Regions from separate parts of the Herbaspirillum sp. WGmk3 genome, predicted to be linked through region 3. Evidence: predicted binding sites of a transcription regulator. Region 3 holds the regulator's gene; each other region holds the start of a gene.
The links. Region 3 encodes HrcA, which represses chaperone genes, less so after heat shock. Its sites were predicted from a motif close to TTAGCACTCNNNNNNNNNGAGTGCTAA; they were not measured.

Region 1: groES (co-chaperone GroES) is a predicted target of HrcA. The motif match lies at 1,936-1,962, and genes of this name have one in related genera.
Region 2: rpoH (RNA polymerase sigma factor RpoH) is a predicted target of HrcA. The motif match lies at 1,574-1,600, and genes of this name have one in related genera.

Annotation. Positions count from the first base shown of each region.
Region 1 covers NZ_JAKYWT010000006.1:231,011-235,273, reverse strand. Annotated here, with positions in the region: gene groL (chaperonin GroEL) at 1-1,385, opposite strand, end outside; gene groES (co-chaperone GroES) at 1,529-1,819, opposite strand; gene MKD49_RS22265 (TonB-dependent siderophore receptor) at 2,203-4,263, shown strand, end outside.
Region 2 covers NZ_JAKYWT010000003.1:187,359-191,621, forward strand. Annotated here, with positions in the region: gene MKD49_RS12810 (cell division ATP-binding protein FtsE) at 1-280, shown strand, start outside; gene ftsX (permease-like cell division protein FtsX) at 277-1,200, shown strand; gene rpoH (RNA polymerase sigma factor RpoH) at 1,760-2,659, shown strand; gene MKD49_RS12825 (SCO family protein) at 2,748-3,338, opposite strand; gene cyoE (heme o synthase) at 3,351-4,244, opposite strand; gene MKD49_RS12835 (heme A synthase) at 4,241-4,263, opposite strand, start outside.
Region 3 covers NZ_JAKYWT010000005.1:513,105-517,367, forward strand. Annotated here, with positions in the region: gene dapB (4-hydroxy-tetrahydrodipicolinate reductase) at 1-218, opposite strand, end outside; gene MKD49_RS20880 (outer membrane protein assembly factor BamE) at 264-812, opposite strand; gene fur (ferric iron uptake transcriptional regulator) at 1,025-1,450, shown strand; gene hrcA (heat-inducible transcriptional repressor HrcA) at 1,571-2,599, opposite strand; gene MKD49_RS20895 (HAD family hydrolase) at 2,671-3,399, opposite strand; gene MKD49_RS20900 (NAD kinase) at 3,436-4,263, shown strand, end outside.

The DNA.
Region 1 (4,263 bases), on a different contig from region 3:
GGCTCGTCGCCGGCGTTGAAGACGATCTGGCGCAGCGGCTCTTCGATGGCGCGCAGCACGATCTTGATGCCAGCTTCCTGATCCGGGTTGTCACCCTTCAGGTCCTTGACGTTGGCGCGAGCGCGCAGCAGGGCCACGCCACCGCCAGGCACGACGCCTTCTTCAACAGCAGCGCGGGTAGCGTGCAGGGCGTCTTCGACGCGGGCCTTCTTTTCCTTCATTTCGACTTCGGTGGCAGCGCCAACCTTGATCAGTGCAACACCGCCGGCCAGCTTGGCCACGCGCTCTTGCAGCTTTTCACGGTCGTAGTCGGAGGTCGCTTCGCCGATCTGGGTGCGGATCATTGCCACGCGAGCTTCGATGCCAGCGGCTTCGCCGTTGCCGTCGATGATGGTGGTGTTTTCCTTGCCGATTTCAACGCGCTTGGCTTGGCCCAGTTCAGCCAGGGTAGCCTTTTCCAGGGTCAGGCCGACTTCTTCGGCGATCACTTGGCCGCCGGTCAGGATGGCGATGTCTTCCAGCATGGCCTTGCGGCGGTCGCCGAAACCAGGAGCCTTGACGGCAGCGGTCTTCAGGATGCCACGGATGTTGTTGACCACCAGGGTAGCCAGGGCTTCGCCTTCGACGTCTTCAGCCACGATCAGCAGCGGACGGCCAGCCTTGGCGACTTGTTCCAGCACCGGCAGCAGGTCACGGATGTTGGAGATCTTCTTGTCGAACAGCAGGATGAAGGGATTGTCCAGAGCGACGATCTGCTTCTCTTGGTTGTTGATGAAGTACGGCGACAGGTAGCCACGGTCGAATTGCATACCTTCGACGATGTCCAGTTCGTTTTCCAGCGACTTGCCGTCTTCCACGGTGATGACGCCTTCCTTGCCGACCTTTTCCATGGCCTTGGCGATGATGTCGCCGATGTCCGCGTCGGAGTTGGCCGAGATCGAGCCGACTTGAGCGATTTCCTTGGAGGTGGTGGTGGGCTTGGCCAGGTTCTTCACTTCACCGACGATGGCGGTGACAGCCTTGTCGATACCGCGCTTCAGGTCGGTCGGGTTGAAGCCTGCGGCGACGTACTTGAAGCCTTCGCGCACGATGGCTTGAGCCAGCACGGTTGCGGTGGTGGTGCCGTCACCGGCGTTGTCGGAGGTCTTGGAAGCGACTTCCTTGACCAGCTGGGCACCCATGTTTTCCAGCTTGTCCTTCAGTTCGATTTCCTTGGCGACGGAAACGCCGTCCTTGGTCACGGTCGGGGCGCCGAAGCTGCGCTCCAGCACAACGTTGCGGCCCTTGGGGCCCAGGGTGACCTTGACTGCGTTGGCCAGGATGTTGACGCCGTTGACGACCTTGGCGCGTGCTTCATCGCCGAAAATAACTTGCTTTGCTGCCATGTTGGATTCTCCAGAAATTCGGTTCAGTTCATGTCGCCGGGCTCGGGCCTGAAGATTCAGGGAGCACCGGCTGCTGTCTTGTTGCCGATGGCCTTCACGTTTTCTCTATCTATATAGAAGGAAAAGGAAGGCCGGATGCCGAATTACTTCTCGACGACGGCGAACAGGTCTTCTTCGCGCATGACCAGCAGTTCCTGGCCATCGATCTTCACGGCCTGGCCGGAGTACTTGCCGAACAGAACGCGGTCGCCGACCTTCACGGCCAGTTGACGGACCTTGCCATCTTCCAGGATCTTGCCGTTGCCGACGGCCAGGACTTCGCCTTGGTCCGGCTTTTCGGTCGCTGCGTCAGGCAGAACGATACCGGAAGCAGTCTTGGTTTCCTGGTCGAGGCGCTTGACGATAACGCGATCGTGCAAAGGGCGAAGATTCATGAGAACTCCTTAATTTTCAATAAGTTAGCATTGATTGCGGCGATGCCTGCAACGGTTTTCTTCCAAATGCAGCAGACGTCACCGCATGAAAAAGGGGATTGCGCCCGGCGGCGCTGTTAGCACTCTGCCGTGACGAGTGCTAAGTATAGGGATGGGTTGGGGAATTTTCAAGGCGTCAATTGCCGTGTTTGCGCGCCTGGTCCGCGCACCGGCACTCAAAAAATTCGAGGCCAGTTAAGAGAAATGCAGGCATGGCTCTGAATATGTAAAAAATAGAATGCGAATCATTATTATTGCGGCTCTTTCGGATCAGTCCGGAAGAGCCTTTTTTATAAGAAATGAACGGCGGAGGTTCGCCAGTATTTTTATTGGACCGAAATGCAATGAAGAACAATCAGGCCCCTTTCAACCATGCACGCGATCTGCGTATCGCCACCTCAACCCTTGCCTCGCTCGTGATGCTCGGCTTCCCGCTGGCCGGCATGGCGCAGCAGTCCGCGGCGCCCGACGGGCCGGCGGGGCTGGAACCGATCCAGGTCAGCAGCGATTGGCTCGGCACTGGCTTCGAGAGCAGCGTGAAGACCTATCCCGGTGCCCGCACCGTGGTCAAGAAGCAGGAGATCGACAGCACCGGCGCCGTCAGCATCGGCGAGGTGATGCGCCGCATTCCCGGCGTGCAGTCCAGCGACAGCGCCGGTACCTCCGGCAGCGCCATTGCCTTGAACATCGGCGTGCGCGGTCTGACCGGACGCTTTTCGCCGCGCTCCACCGTCCTGCTGGATGGCATCCCCTTGTCGGTGGCACCCTATGGCCAGCCCCAGCTTTCGTTTGCGCCCCTGAGCCTGAACAACATCGAATCGATCGACGTCATCCGTGGCGGCGGCGCGGTGCGCTTCGGCCCACAGAACGTGGGCGGCATCATCAATTTCAAGACGCGCTCCATTCCCGCCAGCGAGCGCATTTCGGGTGATGCCTCGGTGCGCTACAACAGCTACGGCAAGGGTGGCGGCAATGCGCAGTACACCGCCTTTGCCGGCGGCCAGAGCGACAATGGCCTGGGCATGGCCTTCCTGTACTCGGGCCAGGACGGCAGCGGATGGCGCGACAAGAGCGATGAACATCTCAACGATTTTGCGCTGAAGATACGCTACGAAATTTCCCCGCGTTCCGAACTCCACGCCAAGTTCAATTACTACGACGTGCTGAGCCGCACGCCGGGCGGCCTCACCACCGCGCAGTACGCCGCCGACCCGTTCCAGAACACCCGCCAGCGCGACAACTGGAGCGGTACCCGCAAAGGCTTCGACGTCGGTTACCTCAATACGCTGTCGGATCATCAGGAGCTGGAGATCCGGACCTACTTCAACCAGGCGACCCGCCAGAGCAGCTTGATCAACGTGACCGGCGTGCGCCTCTCGCATCAGCCGCGCAACTATGAAACGCTGGGCATCGAACCCCGCTACACGCAGCGATTCGCCTGGGGCGGCACTACGCACGATGTCACCGTGGGTTACCGCACCATCCGCGAGCGCGGGAATGACAACATCTACAACGAAGCGGTCCGCACCGGCGCGCTGAGCGGATTCACCCAGTTCCAGAACAGTACCGATGCCCATGCCAGCTACATCGACGACAAGATTGCATTCGGCAGATGGCGCATCACGCCAGGCCTGCGTTTCGAACAGGTGCGGTCAAGCCGCTACGAAATGGGCAAGAAGGATCCTTACGAGGTGGCCAACGACAAGCTGCTGCCCTCGATCAACCTGGCCTATCTGCTCACGGAGCAATTGACCCTGTTCAGCAACTACAACACCTCCTTCGGCGTGGTGCAGAACTCGCAACTCAACACCATGTCTTCCGCCAATCCATTGTCCCCCGAATTGGCCCGGACGATGGAAGGCGGCGTGCGCTGGAAGAACGCACAGGCCTCCGCCGAAGCCACGGTGTTCCACATCAATTTTGACAACCAGATCGTGTCGGTGCAGGGAACGACGCCCAACGTCTTCCGCAACATCGGCCGCACCCAGCATGATGGCGTCGAACTGGCGATGGACTATGCCTTCGCTCCGGACAGCCCCCTGAAAGGCTGGTCGGTCTTCGCCAACTACACCTACACCCGCGCCCTGCAGAAGTCAGGCAGCAATCCGGGCAAGGACTTGCCGTTCTATGCACGCACTACCGATACGCTCGGGGTGCGCCTGCAAACCGGTCCCTGGACGCTCAACCTGTCGACCACGCACCAGGGCCGACAGTTTGCCGATGAAGCCAACACCGTCGCCGAAAGCGCTGACGGCAGCATCGGAGAAATCCCGGGCGTGCGTCTCTGGAATGCGCAGGGGAGCTGGAAGGTGCCGGGCAAGAAGGGATTCGACCTCACCGCGGGCGTCAACAACCTGCTGGACCGGCGCTACTTCACCCGTACCGTGGATGGCAATCTGGGCAAG
Region 2 (4,263 bases), on a different contig from region 3:
GTCCGGCGGTGAGCAGCAGCGCGTGGCCATTGCACGCGCCATCGTCAACCGTCCGCAGATCATTCTGGCTGACGAGCCGACGGCCAATCTGGACCGGGCCAATGCCAACAAGGTGCTGGCCGCCTTGAAATCCTTCCACGGCGTGGGCGTGACCTGCCTGATCTCGACCCACGACGAAAATTTCCTCACCGGTGCCGACCGCATCATCTACCTGGACCGTGGCCGCATCGTCGATGGCTGGCACAACGGCGTGGCCAATCCCGTGGAGGTGTCGCCATGAACTGGCTCCGACAGCATTTCGCCGCCATTGCGGACGCCCTGCGCCACCTGCTGCGCTCGCCGGGCAATTTCCTGTTGAACGTGCTGGTGGTCTCGATTGCGCTGGCGCTGCCCTTTGCCGGCCTCTCGGCGCTGGAAAACGTGCGCCCGATCTCGGAGCAGATGTCGGTGGAGCCGGAGATCAGCATCTTCATGAAACCCGATGCCAGCCGCGAGGCCGCGCAGGCCGTGGGCAAGACCATCAGCCAGGTGTTGAAGGACAGCAACACCAATGGCAAGGTCGAGTTCATCCCGCGCGAGAAGGCCTTCGATGCGATGAAGAGCAAGACCGGCCTGGCCGATGTGCTCGCCACGCTGGGCAGCAATCCGCTGCCGGACAGCTACGTGGTGCGCCTGCCCGGCTTCGAGAACGCCATGAATGCCAGCCGGGTGGATGACATCGCCCAGCAGCTCAAGAAGCAGCCGGGCGTGGATACGGTGCAGATCGATTCCGAATGGGTCAAGCGCCTGGCGGCGCTGCTGCGCATCCTGCGGCTGGTGCTGCTGTTCCTGGGGATCACGCTGGGGGCGGTGGTGGTGGCGGTCGTTTTCAACACGATTCGCCTGCAGGTCATGACGCAGCGCGACGAAATCGAGGTCTCGCGGCTGTTCGGGGCGACCAATTCCTTCATCTATCGTCCGTTCTATTACACCGGCGCGCTGCTGGGCCTGTGTGCGGGCGCGGTGGCGCTGGGGCTGGTGGTGGCGGCGCAGCAGCCGCTCAATGAAGCCATCCTGGATTTCGCCCACCTGTATGCCTCGGAATTCCAGCTGGCCCTGCCCAGCCCCATGGCCATCGGCCTGCTGCTGGCCATCAGCGGCTTGTTGGGCTTGTTCGGGGCGATGCTGTCGGTGCGCAGGCAGTTGGCCAGGAAGGCTTGAGCGCCACCTCAGCCATCCGGTTCGCCTGGCCTGAAAGCCCGCTCATGCGGGCTTTCCTTTTTTGACAGGAACATTCACCTGATCCTGCTGCCCATACAATAAGAGCGGCGTCAGATCGTCTTCTACTTGAAGCCAAGTTCATTTGACCGGTTTACCACCCCCCCAGCACCGAAGCTTCCCAATGCAGGATGGCCATTTCCTGCGCCTTGCCCCTCACTTGGCGCGCTGCAAAAAAGTGTTACAAGTTTCTGGCCCCCTTTTGACCCCAATCGCAACTTTTGTCGCCCAAAGGCGACTAATATGAAGGGGAAGTAATGCAATGATTAGCTGAGCAGCAATAGTTCTTGGCTATCAACACCGCACCATCATGCAATTAGCACTCTTGGGTGACGAGTGCTAGAATACCTATTGAATTGCTCCAGTTTTATCGGAGCACTGCAGCAAACAGCGTCTGGCCACGTTGGCCGCGCCGGGGAAGTTGGCAACATTGCCCCCGGCAACCGAAGCATCCGCTTCCTACCGTTTCATACTGTTTCCGCAAAGGAACCAAGGAGAATCCATGAAAACTGCGTCTGCACACACTGCACTCATGCCTGCCGAGTCCAATGCACTCGCGCTGGGTTTTTCCGGCAGCCTGGGCAATATCGACGCGTATATCTCGGCAGTGAACCGCCTGCCCATGCTGACCCACGAAGAAGAGGTCAAGCTGGCGCGCGACCTGCGTGAAAAGAACGACCTGGGCGCCGCTCAGAAGATGGTGCTGTCGCACCTGCGCCTGGTGGTGTCGATTGCCCGTGGCTATCTCGGCTACGGCCTGCCGCACGCCGACCTGATCCAGGAAGGCAATATCGGCCTGATGAAGGCCGTCAAGCGCTTCGACCCGGCCCAGAACGTGCGTCTGGTGTCTTATGCCATGCACTGGATCAAGGCCGAGATCCACGAGTACATCCTGAAGAACTGGCGTCTCGTGAAGGTCGCGACCACCAAGGCCCAGCGCAAGCTGTTCTTCAACCTGCGCAGCCACAAGGAAGGCCTGGACGCGATGACGCCGGCCCAGGTCGAGGCCCTGGCCAAGACCCTGGACGTCAAGCGCGAAGAAGTGATCGAGATGGAAACCCGTCTGTCCGGTCGCGACATCGCCCTGGAGTCGCCCACCGATGATGAAGATGACAAGTTCGCCCCCATCGCCTACCTGTCCTCCGACAATTCGGAACCGACCCGCGTGATCGAAGCCAAGCAGTACGACCGCCTGCAATCCGAAGGCCTGGAAGCGGCCCTGTCCAAGCTGGATGACCGTTCGCGCCGCATCGTCGAAGCCCGCTGGCTGGCCAATGACGATGGCTCGGGTGCGACCCTGCATGAGCTGGCTGACGAGTTCGGCGTGTCGGCCGAGCGTATCCGCCAGATCGAAGCAGTCGCGCTGAAGAAGATGAAGACCTCGCTGCAGGCTTATTCCTGATCCGGATTTCATTCAGATCAGCAGCAATGAAAAAGGCACCCTCGGGTGCCTTTCTTTTTATCCAAACGATTTATATCGTTTCAAGCCATCACGACAGCAGCAGCTTGATGTCATGCGCCAGCGTCTGCGGCCCTTGTCCGTGCTTGACGAACAGGCGGATGTGTCCCTGCGGATCGAACACGTAGCTGCCCGCCGTGTGATCCATCGTATAGCTGCCCGGCTGCTTGCCCGGCACCTTCTGGTAGAACACCTTGAATTCCTTGGCCACCTTCTCGGTCTGCTGCAGGTCGCCGCGCAAGCCAAGGAAACGCTTGTCGAAGGCCGGCACGTATTGCGCCAGCACTTCCTGGGTATCGCGCTCCGGATCGACGGTCACGAAGAGCACCTGCACGCGGTCGGCGTCCGGTCCCAGTTCCTTCATCACGTTGGACATCTCGACCATGGTGGTCGGGCACACGTCCGGGCACTGGGTATAGCCGAAGAACATCACCACCACCTTGCCCTTGAAATCGGCCAGAGTGCGCGGCTTGCCGGTATGGTCGGTCAGGGCGAAGTCCTTCGCGTAATCCAGCCCGGTGACATCGGTATTGTTGAACTTCAGTTCAGGCTTGGACGGCCCGCAGGCCGCCAGCAGCGTTGCGCAGCCGGCCAGCAGCAGCGCCGAGAGGAATCGTTTCATGCGTTCAAGGAATCAGAAACTGCGGAACAGGAAGTAATGGTCCACCAGCAGCACCGCAAACAGGATGGACAGGTAGACGATCGAATAAGCAAAGGCCTTGCGCGCGATCAAGTCGGTGTAGTGGCGGTAGATCTGCCACGAATACCAGAAGAAGATCGCCCCCAGCACGATGGCGGTACCCAGGTAGATCAGGCCGCTCATGCCGATGGCGAAGGGCAGCATGCTCACCGCCAGCAGTGCAATGGTGTACATCAGGATGTGCAGCTTGGTGACATCCATGCCATGCGTGATGGGCAGCATCGGCAGGCCGGACTTGGCGTAATCGTCGCGGCGGTACATGGCCAGCGCCCAGAAATGCGGCGGGGTCCAGATGAAGATGATCATCACCAGCACCCAGGCCTGCATCGGCACGTCATTGGCCATGGCCGCCCAGCCCAGCGCGGGCGGCATGGCACCAGCCAGGCCACCGATGACGATGTTCTGCGAGGTCGCGGGTTTCAGGATGATGGTGTAGATGATGGCGTAGCCAACGAAGGTGGCGAAGGTCAGCCACATGGTCAGCGGATTGACCAGGTTGTACAGCACCCACATGCCCAGGCCACCCAGCACGCCCGAGAACACCAGCGTCTGTCCCACCGTGATTTCGCCGCGCGCCATCGGACGGCGGGCGGTGCGCGCCATGCGCGAATCGATCTCGCGCTCGACCAGGCAATTGATGGCGAAGGCCGCGCCGGCCAGCAGCCAGATGCCCAGCGTGCCGAAGATGACCTTGTGCCAGTCCGGCAGGTCAGGCGTGGAAAGGAACATGCCGATCACGGCACAGAACACTGCCAGCTGCGTCACGCGCGGCTTGGTCAGTGCCCAGTACTGGGCGATGCGGTTGGGTTGGGCGGTCAATGTGGTCATGGCGTGACGGGCCGGGCGG
Region 3 (4,263 bases):
AGCACGTCAGCACCGGCCAGGCCGCGTGCCAGGTCGGATTCGATGATCACGCCGGTGGTCTTGCCCAGGAACAGGCCGGCATCGGTGCCGATGGCAGGCGAGGCGGGCGTATCCAGGGCGCCAGAGAGGTGCAGGCCCTCGGCGTTGAGGATGGCTTCGATCAGCATGCGGCCCATGCGCCCGGAAGCGCCGGTCACCGCGATATTCAGTGCAGTCATGTAAAACTCGGAAGAAAGAAGTGCGAAGGACGGGGCTTGCCTGGCTTACTTGTTGGTGGCCGAGGAAGGCGCCACCGGCGAGGCTGGCTTGATCTCGCTGTCGTCCTTGGGTTTGTCGCTGAAGCCGGCCTTGGCACCGACCTTGGCATCGGTGATCAGGGTCAGGTATTCGCTTTCGGTGGGCAGGTTCTGGCCGCCTTCGACGTGATCCAGCAGGTCATCCTTGAAGAACACCGAGACACGGCTGGTCATGATCTCGCCGTTGCCCTTGGCCAGACGGAAATCGTAGTCCCAGCGGTTGCTGTGGAACATGTCGGTCAGCAGCGGCGTGCCCAGCACGAAGCGCACCTGGTCGCGGGTCAGGCCGGGGCGCAGTTGCGCCACCATTTCCTTGGAGACGAAGTTGCCTTGCTGGATGTCGATGCGGTAGGGCTTGAAGAAGCCGAACAGGCTGTTGCTCTTGCCGGTCACCTTCACGCCCGAAGTATCGGTGGGTGCTGCCTGTTCCGGTGCCTTGGTCGAGGAGCAGCCGGCCAGCGAGACGGCCAGTGCAGCCAGGACGCCGATGGCGGTGGTGTGATGACGGGACTTCATTCGGGAAAGCATGCGCATAAAGATTTCAACCGGGTTGAGCCATGAGCCTAAAGCGCTATATGATAAGCTAGAACTTACTTCTTAAATAGGCATGAGTGCGTTCCGGGTGTAAAAGGGCGTTCCCCACCGCCCCGCCGGAACGGTCCGCCGGGTCTTCCCAGTGGACCGCCGCGCCTGTTCGAGACCAGTAAAACCCGGGAACCCACTCTACCATGCCGAACAATCCATCCGAACTGAAGGCCAGCGGCCTGAAGGCGACCCTGCCGCGCCTGAAGATCCTCGAAATCTTCCAGAACACCTCCGTGCGCCACTTGAGCGCCGAAGACGTCTACAAACAATTGCTGTCCGACAACCTCGACGTTGGTCTGGCCACCGTCTACCGCGTGCTGACCCAGTTCGAACAGGCCGGCCTGCTCCAGCGCAATCACTTCGAGACCGGCAAGGCCGTCTTCGAACTCAACGAGGGCTCGCACCACGACCACCTGGTCTGCCTGGATTGCGGCAAGGTCGAGGAATTCTTCGACGCCGAAATCGAGAAACGCCAGCTCAAGATTGCCCAGGAGCACGGTTTCGAGATCGCCGACCATGCCCTGGCCCTCTACGGTCATTGCAAAAACTGCAAGAAAGTGAAGAAGTAAGTTTGCTTTCGCTTGCCTGGCTTGATTCCGGCAAGGCTGCATGAAGGAAAATGTAAAAAAGCCATGTGAGGTCTCACATGGCTTTTTTGCGTCCTGGCGCGATGGTTGTGCTGGCAGCGATCAGTGCTGGCTCAAGGCGCTGGAAAGCAGCTTGGCCGTGATGTCGACGATGGGAATGACGCGTTCGTAGGCCATGCGGGTCGGTCCGATCACGCCCAGGGTGCCGACGATGCGGCCGTTGACCTCGTAGGGGGCGGTGACGATGCTCATGTCATCCATGGGCACCAGCTGCGATTCGCCGCCGATGAAGATCTGTACGCCCGTGGCCTTGCTGGACACATCCAGCAGCTGCAAGAGCCCGGTCTTCTGCTCGAACATGTCGAACAGGCGGCGCAGCGAATTCATGTTGGAAGACAGGTCGGTCACCGACAGCAGGTTGCGTTCGCCGGAGATGACCACGTTGTTGTCGGCCTCTTCGTTCATGGCGTCGCTGCCGGCTTCGACGGCGGCCTGCATGAGCGCGGTCATGTCGTCGCGCAGCTGGCGCAGTTCGCCCTGCAGGTGGATGCGCACCTGGTCGAAGGACTGCCCGGCGTAATGCTGGTTGATGTAGTTGGCGGCCTGGGTCAGCTGGCTCGGGGTGTAGTCGACGTCGGTCAGGAGCATGCGGTTCTGCACGTCGCCACCCTGGTCGACGATGACCAGCAGGATGCGCTTTTCCGACAGCCGCAGGAACTCGATCTGCTGGAACATCGATTCGCGCTTGGGCGTCATCACCACGCCGGCGAACTGCGACAGCGAGGACAGCACCTGGGCCGCATTGGTGATGATCTTCTGCGGCGAGCCGCTGTGCTGCAGGCGTGCCTGCAGGCGGCCTTCGAGGGCGCTCTCGTCGATGGCCTCGACGGTGAGCAGCGTGTCGACGAACATGCGATAGCCGCGCGGCGTGGGCACGCGGCCGGCCGAGGTGTGCGGGCTGGCGACGAAGCCCATCTCTTCGAGATCGGCCATGATGTTGCGGATGGTCGCCGGCGACAGTTCCAGGCCCGACAGTTTCGACAGGGCGCGCGAGCCCACTGGCTGGCCGTCGGCGATGTACCGTTCGACCAGGGCCTTCAGGAGTGTGCGGGCGCGGTTATCGAGTTGCATGGGGCATATTCTAGCGGCATATCCGGTAAATGTGACGGCCGCGTCAGTTCTTCCAAAAATTGAACAAAGGTTCAGGCTTGCGCCTGCAGCCAGTCGTGCAGCTCATGCAGGTCGCGGCAGATGGCGTCGGGCGTGATGCCCTCGGGCAGGGTGCGGTCGAAACGGTTCATCCATACTGCCCGCAAACCGGCCCGCTGCGCACCTTGTACGTCCAGCAGCGGATCGTCGCCCACATAGACGGTGGCTGCCGGGGCGACCTGCAGGGCCTCGCAGGCGGCATGGAAGATGGCCGGATCCGGTTTGGCGCGGCCGAAGCGATGCGCCGCAATCGAGACCCCGAAGTGCCCGGCCAGGCCGATGCGCTCCAGGTCGGCAAAGCCGTTGGAGACCGAACCCAGCGTGAGCCGGCCCTTCATGCGCAGCAGCGCCGGTTCGACGTCATCGAACAGCGCCACCGTGCTGCGGGCTTCGGAGAACAGGGCCATGGCCGGGTCGACCAGCGCCAGGTCCACGTCATGCTCGCGGAAGACCTCGGAGAGCGCCGTGTGGCGCAGCTTCCAGAGGTCGATGCGATACATCGGGTCGGTCTTCATCAGGGCCATGCGGCGTTCGCGCAGGCTGGCAATCGTATGGGCCGCCACCACCGCGGGCGCATGCTCGCGCAGCCAGTCGTAGAGCAGGCCTTCGGCGCGCACCAGCACCGGTTCGATGGCCCACAGGGTATCGTCGAGATCGAACAGGACCGCCTCGATGGGCGAAGAGGCGGGCGAGGAGGGCAGGGAGGAAGCGCTTGGTTTCATTACAATGTCATCTCAAATTATGGTCTAATCCGCAGCATGTGGCCCATCAAATTACCCGTTCAGGCAGCCGTACCCAAAACCGTCGCCATCGTCGGCAAGTTCCAGGCCGTCGGCATCGCGCAGATCTTGTCGGACATCGCGGTGTTCCTGGAGTCGCATGGCCACACCGTGGTCTTCGAGTCCGAGACCGCCGAGAACATCGCCCTGCAAGGCTATGACAGCATGACGCCCGAGCAGATCGGGCATCACGCCGACGTGGCCATCGTGGTCGGCGGCGACGGCACCATGCTCGGCATTGCGCGCCAGCTGGCACCCTACAACGTGCCGCTGATCGGCATCAACCAGGGCCGCCTGGGCTTCATCACCGATATTGCCCAGGACCGCATGATACCGGCTCTGGCCGACATGCTGGAAGGCAAGGTCGAAGCCGAGTCGCGTTCGCTGCTGGAAGCGCGGGTCTACCGCGAGGGCAGCGAGATCTTCCGTGCGCTGGCCCTGAACGATGTGGTGGTGGCGCGCGGCTCCACCTCCGGCATGGTCGAGCTGCGGGTGGAGGTCGATGGCCGCTTCATGTACAACCAGCGTTCCGATGGTCTCATCGTGGCCACGCCCACCGGTTCCACCGCCTATGCTCTGTCGGCCGGTGGCCCCATTCTGCATCCCAGCCTGCACGGGATCGTGATGGTGCCGATTTCTCCGCATTCGCTGTCCAACCGGCCCATCACGCTGTCGGATTCCTGCGAGATCGTGATCCAGGTGGTGGCCGGGCGCGAGGTCAGCGCCAACTTCGACATGCAATCCTTGACCAGCGTGCTGCATGGCGACCGCATCGTGATCCGCCGTTCGGCGCACAAGATCACTTTC